DNA from 4 places in the Aeromonas bivalvium genome. Region 4 is predicted to be linked to each of the others. Evidence: riboswitches for the same ligand, from Rfam matches in the RefSeq annotation. Region 4 holds a riboswitch; each other region holds the start of a gene.
The links. A riboswitch is a leader RNA that binds a small molecule or an ion and turns the genes downstream of it on or off. The one in region 4 is predicted to bind cyclic di-GMP.
Positions count from the first base shown of each region.

Region 1: it holds a riboswitch for cyclic di-GMP, as region 4 does, so the genes downstream of both, gbpA (N-acetylglucosamine-binding protein GbpA) here and ACEUCR_RS06530 (glycosyl hydrolase family 18 protein) in region 4, are expected to answer to the same signal.
Region 2: it holds a riboswitch for cyclic di-GMP, as region 4 does, so the genes downstream of both, ACEUCR_RS14025 (sigma-54-dependent transcriptional regulator) here and ACEUCR_RS06530 (glycosyl hydrolase family 18 protein) in region 4, are expected to answer to the same signal.
Region 3: it holds a riboswitch for cyclic di-GMP, as region 4 does, so the genes downstream of both, ACEUCR_RS07105 (glycosyl hydrolase family 18 protein) here and ACEUCR_RS06530 (glycosyl hydrolase family 18 protein) in region 4, are expected to answer to the same signal.

Region 1 covers NZ_JBGXBV010000003.1:177,288-179,480, reverse strand. The annotation lists gene ACEUCR_RS10255 (methyl-accepting chemotaxis protein) at 1-838, shown strand, start outside; cyclic di-GMP riboswitch class I at 1,116-1,201, shown strand; gene gbpA (N-acetylglucosamine-binding protein GbpA) at 1,267-2,193, shown strand, end outside.
Region 2 covers NZ_JBGXBV010000005.1:284,718-286,910, reverse strand. The annotation lists gene lfhA (lateral flagellar biosynthesis protein LfhA) at 1-586, shown strand, start outside; cyclic di-GMP riboswitch class I at 779-866, shown strand; gene ACEUCR_RS14025 (sigma-54-dependent transcriptional regulator) at 1,111-2,193, shown strand, end outside.
Region 3 covers NZ_JBGXBV010000001.1:1,561,330-1,563,522, reverse strand. The annotation lists tRNA gene ACEUCR_RS07130 (tRNA-Ala) at 14-89, shown strand; tRNA gene ACEUCR_RS07125 (tRNA-Ala) at 118-193, shown strand; tRNA gene ACEUCR_RS07120 (tRNA-Ala) at 257-332, shown strand; tRNA gene ACEUCR_RS07115 (tRNA-Ala) at 392-467, shown strand; tRNA gene ACEUCR_RS07110 (tRNA-Ala) at 508-583, shown strand; cyclic di-GMP riboswitch class I at 945-1,027, shown strand; gene ACEUCR_RS07105 (glycosyl hydrolase family 18 protein) at 1,143-2,193, shown strand, end outside.
Region 4 covers NZ_JBGXBV010000001.1:1,436,277-1,438,469, reverse strand. The annotation lists gene ACEUCR_RS06535 (hybrid sensor histidine kinase/response regulator) at 1-455, shown strand, start outside; cyclic di-GMP riboswitch class I at 641-728, shown strand; gene ACEUCR_RS06530 (glycosyl hydrolase family 18 protein) at 844-2,193, shown strand, end outside.

The sequences.
Region 1 (2,193 bases), on a different contig from region 4:
CGCCGCCTCCGCCGAGCAGACCAATCAGGCGGTCAACAGCCAGCGGGATCAGCTGGCCCAGCTCGCCACCGCCATGAACGAGATGAGCGCCACCATCTCGGATGTGGCGGGTCATGCCGAGAACACGGCCCGCGACACCCAGGACGCCACCAACGAGGCCGGGCTCGGCAACGAAGACGTCCACGCCAGCGTACACGGCATCCAGACCCTGGCCACCGAGGTGGAGCAGGCCACCCATCAGGTCAATCGCCTCAAGGAGGGGGTGATGCAGATAGGGGAAGTGACCGCCGTCATCAGCGCCATCTCGGATCAGACCAACCTGCTGGCCCTCAACGCCGCCATCGAGGCGGCCCGGGCCGGCGAGCAGGGCCGCGGTTTTGCCGTGGTGGCCGACGAGGTGCGCCAGCTGGCCAGCCGTACCCGCCACTCCACCGAGGAGATCCAGAGCACCATCACCCAGTTGCAGCAGCGGGCGGTCACCGCCGCCAGTGCCATGGACACCAGCCGCAAGCTGGCGGAGAGCAGCGTCGGTCAGTCCGAGAAGGCGGGGCAGGATCTCTCCCTCATCGTCAGTCACATCCAGCACGTGAGCGACATGGCGACCCAGATAGCCACGGCGGCGGAGCAGCAGAGCATGGTGGCGGAAGACATGAACCGCAACGTCAGCGGCATCAATGACTCGGCGCTCGAGATGTCCCAGGCCGCCTCCCAGCTGGCCCAGGAGAGCGAGCTGCTGGCCGGACTGTCGCGCAGCCTGGACGAGCGACTGGCGGCCTTCCGGCTTGGCAGCGCCATCTCAGCGGATCAGGCGCCGGAGCACACTCGCCAGCACGCCTGATCCGCCAGCGCCGCTGCGCGTCAGCGCACGTCCCGCCCCACCGCCTCTTCTGCCCGCCATGCTGGCAGAGGAGGCGGCCACCACTGCGCCAGGGCCCCCCTTTGTCGCCATCATCAGGCTGAGTGTTCAGGCCTTCCTCCACAGACAAATGGCAAAACAAGCCGTTAAGCGACGACGCCAGATCGAGCGGGTCAAGCTGTCAACTTTGACACTTAATTATTTAACAAAAAATAGTCATGATGGCACTGCCGCCCAATGCGGCACCATGACCCTTTCAGTAGTCATTTGGCAAACTGGTTGAAAGGCCAGGACGCAAAGCCTCCGGTCTAAAGACATGCCGTCCAGGATAGCGGGGTTACCACACCCAGGTGTGTACCGGGGATTTCCCCAGCCAAGGTGACTGCCCACATCACCGAACAGAGGAATGTATGGCAGCAAAAATTCGACTCAATCATGTGGCTGCGGCGCTGGCGCTGCTGGCCAGTGGCGGCGTGCTCGCCCACGGTTACATCAGCCAGCCGGAGGGACGCAACGCCCTGTGCAAGACCGGCGGCAACATCGGCTGCGGCGCCATCCAGTGGGAACCCCAGAGCCTGGAGGCGCCGTCCGGCTTCCCCGATGGCGGCCCAGCCGACGGCCAGATCGCCTCGGCCGGGCATCCGCAATTTGGCGAGCTCAACGCCCAGACCAGCGATCGCTGGACCAAGCGCAATGTGCAGGCCGGCCCCTTCAATATCAGCTGGACCTTCACCGCCAACCACGTGACCCGCAACTGGCGCTATTACCTCACCAGGCAGGACTGGAACCCGAACCAGCCCCTGACCAGAGACGCATTCGATCTCAACCCCTTCTGCGTCATCGACGGCAACATGGTGCAGCCCCCCAAGCAGGTCACCCATGAGTGCACCCTGCCGGCGCGCACCGGCTATCAGCTCATCCTCGGGGTCTGGGAGGTGGGCGATACCACCAACAGCTTCTACAACCTGATCGACGCCCGTTTCGATGATGGCACCCAGCCGCCGCTGAGCTGGAGCCAGGCCGGCACCATCTACCCCTCCATCGATCTCGCGGCCGGTGACAAGGCCAGGACCCGGGTGTTCGATGCCGGCGGCGAGCGGGCCGATCTGCAAACCGTGCTGACCATAACCGACGCCGAGCAGGGCCTGAAGAACAACTGGGCCCACGCCCTGGCAACCAAGATCAATGCCGAGCAGAGCCAGATCCGCGCAGGGCAAGGGGCCGACGGCCAGTTCAACCCCGTCTACGGTCAGAACCCCATCTACCTCAAGGCCGGCAGCAAGCTGCAACGGGTCGAGATCCAGCTCGAACAGCAGCAACCGCCGGTAGGCAACAGC
Region 2 (2,193 bases), on a different contig from region 4:
TCACGATGAGGTGGGCAAGCTGGGCCAGTATCTGGCGACCCTCTCTCCCCGTCTGGCGGAGGAGCTCAATCTGGCCCTGAGCCAGATGCAGCAGCTCAGGGTATTCCGGCAACTGCTCAGGGAGCAGGTGAGCCTGACCGACATCCGTACCATAGCGACCACCCTGCTCGACTCGAGCGAGCTGACCAAGGATCCCGTGCTGCTGGCGGCCGACGTGCGCTGCGCCCTCAAGCGCCAGATAGTGCGTCAGGTGATAGGGCAGCGGGAGCAGCTGGCCACCTTCACCCTGGACGATCGGCTGGAGCAGACCCTGCTGGCGGCCATGAACCAGTCCCAGCAGCAGGGCAAGGTGGCGCTGGACAGCTTCCCGGTCGATCCCCAGTTGTTGTCCCAGCTGCAACAGCACATGCCCCTGGTCAAGGAGCAGCTGCAGCAGCAGGGTCACCCTCCCGTGCTGGTGGTCATGCCCCAGCTGAGGCCCTTGCTGGCCCGCTATGCGGCCTCTTTCGCCAAGGGGCTCAGGGTGCTCTCCTACAACGAGATCCCGGAAGAGCTGAGGGTGGAAGTGATCGGCACCCTGGGGTGAAGCAAAAGGCCCGTGATCTCAGTCAGATAGGAAAAATCTATTCCGCATATGTCCTTGAACTGTCATGGCAACTTGTTATGATGCGCCGTGTTTTGACGCTGGACGTCAAAACCTGCTGATAATTATAACAATTTGATGAGTGCTATTCAGGCCGGCCCCTCGCCAGTCTGACTGCCCTTGCGAGGGCAGATCGCATGAAAAAGGCAAACTGAACTGAAAAGTCAGGACGCAAAGCCTCCGGTCTAATGGCATCCATGCCGACGATAGCGGGGTTACCAGGGATAGGTACCGTCACGAATGACACCTATTGGCAAACCGATGCGCGCGCGGCGTACCGGTGGTGTACTCCTTCCTCGGTTTTGACGCTTCAGTTCTGTTGATTGACGACCACACAATCACAGGTTCAGGTTCATATGCTTTCGGACGTTTCTCTGAAATGCACCCCAGCGCCAGCGGGCATTGGGGCGCACCCTCATCTGTTATTGCTTCAGCCAGACTCTTCTGCCGGGGAAGAGGTGCTGGCCATGCTGGAGAGTTCGGGATATCGGGTATCCAGGGTCGATTCGGCCAGACAGGCACGGGCCTGTCTGGAGGAAGAGAGAGTCGACCTGCTGTTGCTGGACGTGAGCACGCCCATCGACAACCTCAAGGGATTTCTGGGCAAGCTGACCGACACCGACAGTGTCATCCTGGTCAACGAGCATCAGGGCCATCTGGCCGCCGAGGCCATGGGGGCCGGCGCCATCGATTACATCATCAAGCCATTCGCTCGCCAGCAGATGCTGGACGCCATCCGCTGCGCCCTGCGCCTGCGCCAGCCGATCCCGGATCTCATCGCAGAGTCCGGTGCCAGCCGTCAGGTGTTGCAGCTGGCTCGCCGGGCGGCCAAGACCCAGGCCACCATCCTCATCGGCGGTGAATCGGGTACCGGCAAGGAGCGACTGGCACGCTACATCCACGACATGTCCCCCCGGGCAGACGGGCCCTTCGTCGCCATCAACTGCGCCGCCATCCCCGAGCCCATGATCGAGTCCATCCTGTTCGGTCACGCCAAGGGGGCCTTCACCGGGGCGAGCTCGGCCCAGCCCGGCAAGTTCGAGCAGGCCCAGGGCGGTACCCTGCTGCTTGACGAGATCTCCGAGTTGCCCCTGGCACTGCAGGCCAAGCTGCTGCGGGTATTGCAGGAGCGGCAGGTGGAGCGGCTGGGCAGCCATCAACTGATCAACCTGGATGTGCGCATCATCGCCGCCAGCAACAAGGACCTGCGTACCCAGGTGGGGGAGGGGCTGTTTCGCGAGGATCTCTTCTATCGCCTCGATGTCCTGCCCATGAGCTGGCCCGCCCTGCGGGACAGGCCGGGGGACATAGTGCCGCTGGCTGAATATTTCATCGCCCGTTATGCACCCAGGCAGGGCTACTGGCTGAGCCAGCAGGCGCGCCAGCAGCTGCTGAGCTACCGCTGGCCCGGCAATGTGCGTGAACTGGACAATGTCATCCAGCGGGCGCTCATCATGGCGCGAGGATTGCATATTCAGGCAATCGATTTGATGTTGCCCGGTGGGGCAGGGGGAGCAGAGCCGGGCCAGCCAGAGCCGTTGTCGCCCCCG
Region 3 (2,193 bases), 130 kb from region 4:
GCCGAGGTGAGTTGGGGTTATAGCTCAGCTGGGAGAGCGCTTGCATGGCATGCAAGAGGTCCGCGGTTCGATCCCGCGTAGCTCCACCAAATTCTCCTCGAACAATCTGGAATCAAAGGGGTTATAGCTCAGCTGGGAGAGCGCTTGCATGGCATGCAAGAGGTCCGCGGTTCGATCCCGCGTAGCTCCACCAGGTTCCTGATTGACATGAAGTACCCAGGGCAGTGCGGTGTGTATCACCCATGCCGACCTTTGTGGGGTTATAGCTCAGCTGGGAGAGCGCTTGCATGGCATGCAAGAGGTCCGCGGTTCGATCCCGCGTAGCTCCACCACTATTTGCAGTAAAAGGCAAACGGCCGCCAGAACCGCTTGTCTAATGAAGAAAGAATTTGGGGCTATAGCTCAGCTGGGAGAGCGCTTGCATGGCATGCAAGAGGTCCGCGGTTCGATCCCGCGTAGCTCCACCAAATTCAGAGTGAAGGTCTTGACCTTGATTAGCCACAACTTGGGGTTATAGCTCAGCTGGGAGAGCGCTTGCATGGCATGCAAGAGGTCCGCGGTTCGATCCCGCGTAGCTCCACCAAATTCTCGTCACGAGAAGCTAAAAGGCCACCGCATCGCGGTGGCCTTTTTGTCATGGGCGCGTCAGCGCGGCCCCATGATCTGCCTCTACCCGCATCCGGCGCTCGCCGGCACACTCCCGGCAAACACCAAATTCATATGGCGCCATGAGGTGGCTCACAATTTCGCGTCATCACCCCCTGCTTCATGATGGCGGAAAATTTGCAGTGGCAGGCTGACAAGGCGGCTATGTGCCGGGCGTTGGCGACACGATCGCCGCCGTTAGCCGGTTTCCTCGTTGCCCAGCAAACATATTTCTCCTTGTGAATGAAGATTGAGCATTTGCGCCGGGCTTTCTATACTCGAGCCGTTCCTCACGGAACCCAGGTAAAGGGCAAACCGGCAGTGATGCCGGGACGCAAAGCCTCCGATCTGCCTCATTGAGCCAGACAGCGGGGTTTCCCGGGGTGACATGAGGGTATGTGGCCCCGTCCAAGGCCTGTTGTCGTTCCCTTTTTCCTCCCTGTTGCGATTGCGCTTTCCCGGTCTTAACGCCAAGACAAAACAAGGATGATAACAATATGCAACAGACCCTCAGGCCCAGCAGGCTCGCCATGCTGGTTGCCCTTGCGGCCATGCCCGCCTGGGCGCAGGCCGCCTATCCCGCCTATCAGGCCGGGACTGCCTATCAGGCTGGCGATATCGTCAGCAACGTCGGCAACCTCTATGAGTGCAAGGCGTTTCCCTATTCCGGCTGGTGCGGGGCTTCCCCTTACCACTACGAGCCCGGGGTCGGTGCCGTCTGGACCGATGCCTGGACCCTGTCTCAGGACCCCAACCCGCCCGGGCCTGAGCTGCCTGAGCTGACCCTATCTTCCCCTGCCGCCGGCAGCTCGGTGAGCGAAGGGGCCGAACTGGCCCTGGCCGTGACCCTGACCGGTGGCAGCACAGCGGTCGCCCAGGTGGTCTACCTGGTGGATGGCAGCCAGGTCGCCGTGGCCACGGCAGCCCCCTGGTCCGCCAGCTGGTCCGCCAGCGGCGTCGGCCCCCATCAGGTCACGGCCCGTGCCCTGGACAAGGATGGTAACAGCCTGGATGAAGCCCAGGTCGCCGTGACCGTGACCGCCGTGGTGGCCCCCGAGGCGCCTCAGGTCAGCATTGCGAGCCCCGCCGCGGGTGCCAAGCTGACCCTGGGCCGCGCCGTCACCGTGACCGGCAATGTCACCGATGCCAACGACGATGTGGCCAAGGTCGAGCTGTATGTCGATGGCAAGAAGGTATCTGAAGACAGCAGCGCCCCCTGGCAGCTGGGCTGGACCCCGCAAACCAAGGGCAGCGCCGCCCTGACCCTGGTTGCCGTGGACAGCCAGAGCCTGTCCGGCGAGTCGGCTCCCGTGTCGGTCAGCGTCGAAGAGGCCGCCCTGCCGCCCACCGGCGGCAATCTCTCCTGCGACGTGCGCCAGATCTACCGCGCCGACGGCAGCGAGTGCATGGGGGATGACCATGGCCGCCGCGTCATCGGTTACTTCACCTCCTGGCGCACCGGCAAGAATGGTCTGCCCTCCTATCTGGTGGGCGACATCCCCTGGGACAAGATCACCCACATCAACTATGCCTTCGCGGCGGTGGACG
Region 4 (2,193 bases):
GTCCCCTGGTGGCCAGGGCGACGCCCGCGCCCCAGCTTCGTCATGACAGCCAGCTGGCGGGAGTGAGGGTGCTCTGCCTCGACAACGAGCCCGAGATCCTGGTGGCCATGGCGTCCCTGCTGGGGCGCTGGGGCTGCGAGGTGCGCTGCGTGCAGGATTTGGCCCAGGCCCAGATCCTGGTGGCGAGCTTCAGGCCCGACCTGGTGCTGTCCGATTACCACCTGGACGACGGCAAGACAGGATTGCAGGCGCTGCACATGCTGCGCCTCGCCCTTGGCAAGGAGCTGGGGGGCATCATCATCAGCGCGGATCGCAAGAGCGAATTGCAGGCCCAGATCCGCGAACATGGCTATGGCTACATCAGCAAGCCGGTCAAGCCCCTCAAGCTCAGGGCGTTGATGAACAGCATGGTGGGGACCGGGAAACTTGATGATGATCACGAATTAACACATTAGTCCTCTGGCAATGGGCAAGCAACTTGGCAGAGGATCTCCACAAAAATGGCGCTTAATGCCGGTAAAAAGGCGCTTTTTTGTGCTGTTTGAATCCCTGCGACAAGGGGTGACTCGCAGGGAGGGTTTGCCTGAGCCCCCCGGGTGGCCTATATTGCCCAGGCGATTTTTTTTATCGCGAATCAAGTTGTGCCAAAGGGCAAACCGGTCGAAAGGCCGGGACGCAAAACCTCCGGTCTAAGGGTCTGTCGTACCTAAGATAGCGGGGTCACCACAGGGTTGTGTTTCCCACCGGACGCCAAGCCGGGGCGGGGATGTTGTCTGTGTTACCTGTCTGACATGCGTTGCCTTTTTCGTGACCAAAATGAGAAACGAAATAAGGATATTCAACATGTTAAGTCCAAAACCTTCCCTGCTGGCCCTCCTGGTCGCCGGCAGTTTTGCCGCCTCGGTGCAGGCTGCCGCCCCGGGCAAACCCACCATAGGCTGGGGTGAGACCAAGTTTGCCATCGTCGAGGTGGATCAGGCCGCCACCGCCTACAACAAGCTGGTGACCGTCCATGCCGACGGCGCGCCGGTCAGCGTGAGCTGGAACCTCTGGTCCGGTGACGTGGGCCAGACCGCCAAGGTGCTGCTGGACGGCGTCGAGGTGTGGAGCGGCCCGTCCGGCGCCTCCGGCACCGCCAACTTCAAGGTGACCAAGGGCGGTCGCTACCAGATGCAGATCGAGCTGTGCAACGCCGATGGCTGCACCCGCTCCGATCCCAAGGAGATAGTGGTTGCCGACACAGATGGCAGCCACCTGGTGCCCCTCAACGCCCCGCTGCAAGAGAACAACAAACCCTACGTCAACAAGTCCGGCAAGGTGGTGGGGGCCTACTACGTGGAGTGGGGCGTCTATGGCCGCAAGTTCACGGTGGACAAGATCCCGGCTCAGAACCTGACCCACATCCTCTATGGCTTCACCCCCATCTGCGGCGGCAATGGCATCAATGATGGCCTCAAGAGCATAGAGGGCAGCTTCGAGGCGCTGCAGCGCGCCTGCGCCGGTCGCGCCGACTTCAAGGTGGCCATGCACGATCCCTGGGCCGCCATCCAGATGCCCCAGGGCAACCTCAAGGACTTCGATGAGCCCTACAAGGGCAACTTCGGCAACCTGATGGCATTGAAGCAGGCCCACCCCGACCTCAAGATCCTGCCCTCGGTGGGCGGCTGGACCCTCTCGGACCCCTTCTATTTCCTCGGTGACAAGACCAAGCGCGACACCTTCGTCGCCTCGGTCAAGGAGTTCCTCCAGACCTGGAAGTTCTTCGACGGGGTAGACATCGACTGGGAATTCCCGGGGGGATCGGGTGCCAACCCCGACCTCGGCGCCCCGAGCGATGGGGCCACCTATGTGACCCTGATGCAGGAGCTGCGGGCCATGCTCGACGAGCTGGAGGCCGAGACGGGTCGCCAGTACGAGCTCACCTCGGCCATCAGCGCCGGTGGCGACAAGATAGCCAAGGTCGATTATCAGGCGGCCCAGCAGTACATGGACCACATCTTCCTGATGAGTTACGACTTCAATGGCGCCTGGACCAATGCCGAGCTGGGTCACCAGACCAACCTGTTTGCGGCCAGCTGGGATCCGGACACCAAGTACACCACGGACAAGGGGGTCAGGGCCCTGCTGGATCAGGGGGTGACCCCGGGCAAGATAGTGGTCGGCGCCGCCATGTATGGTCGTGGCTGGACCGGG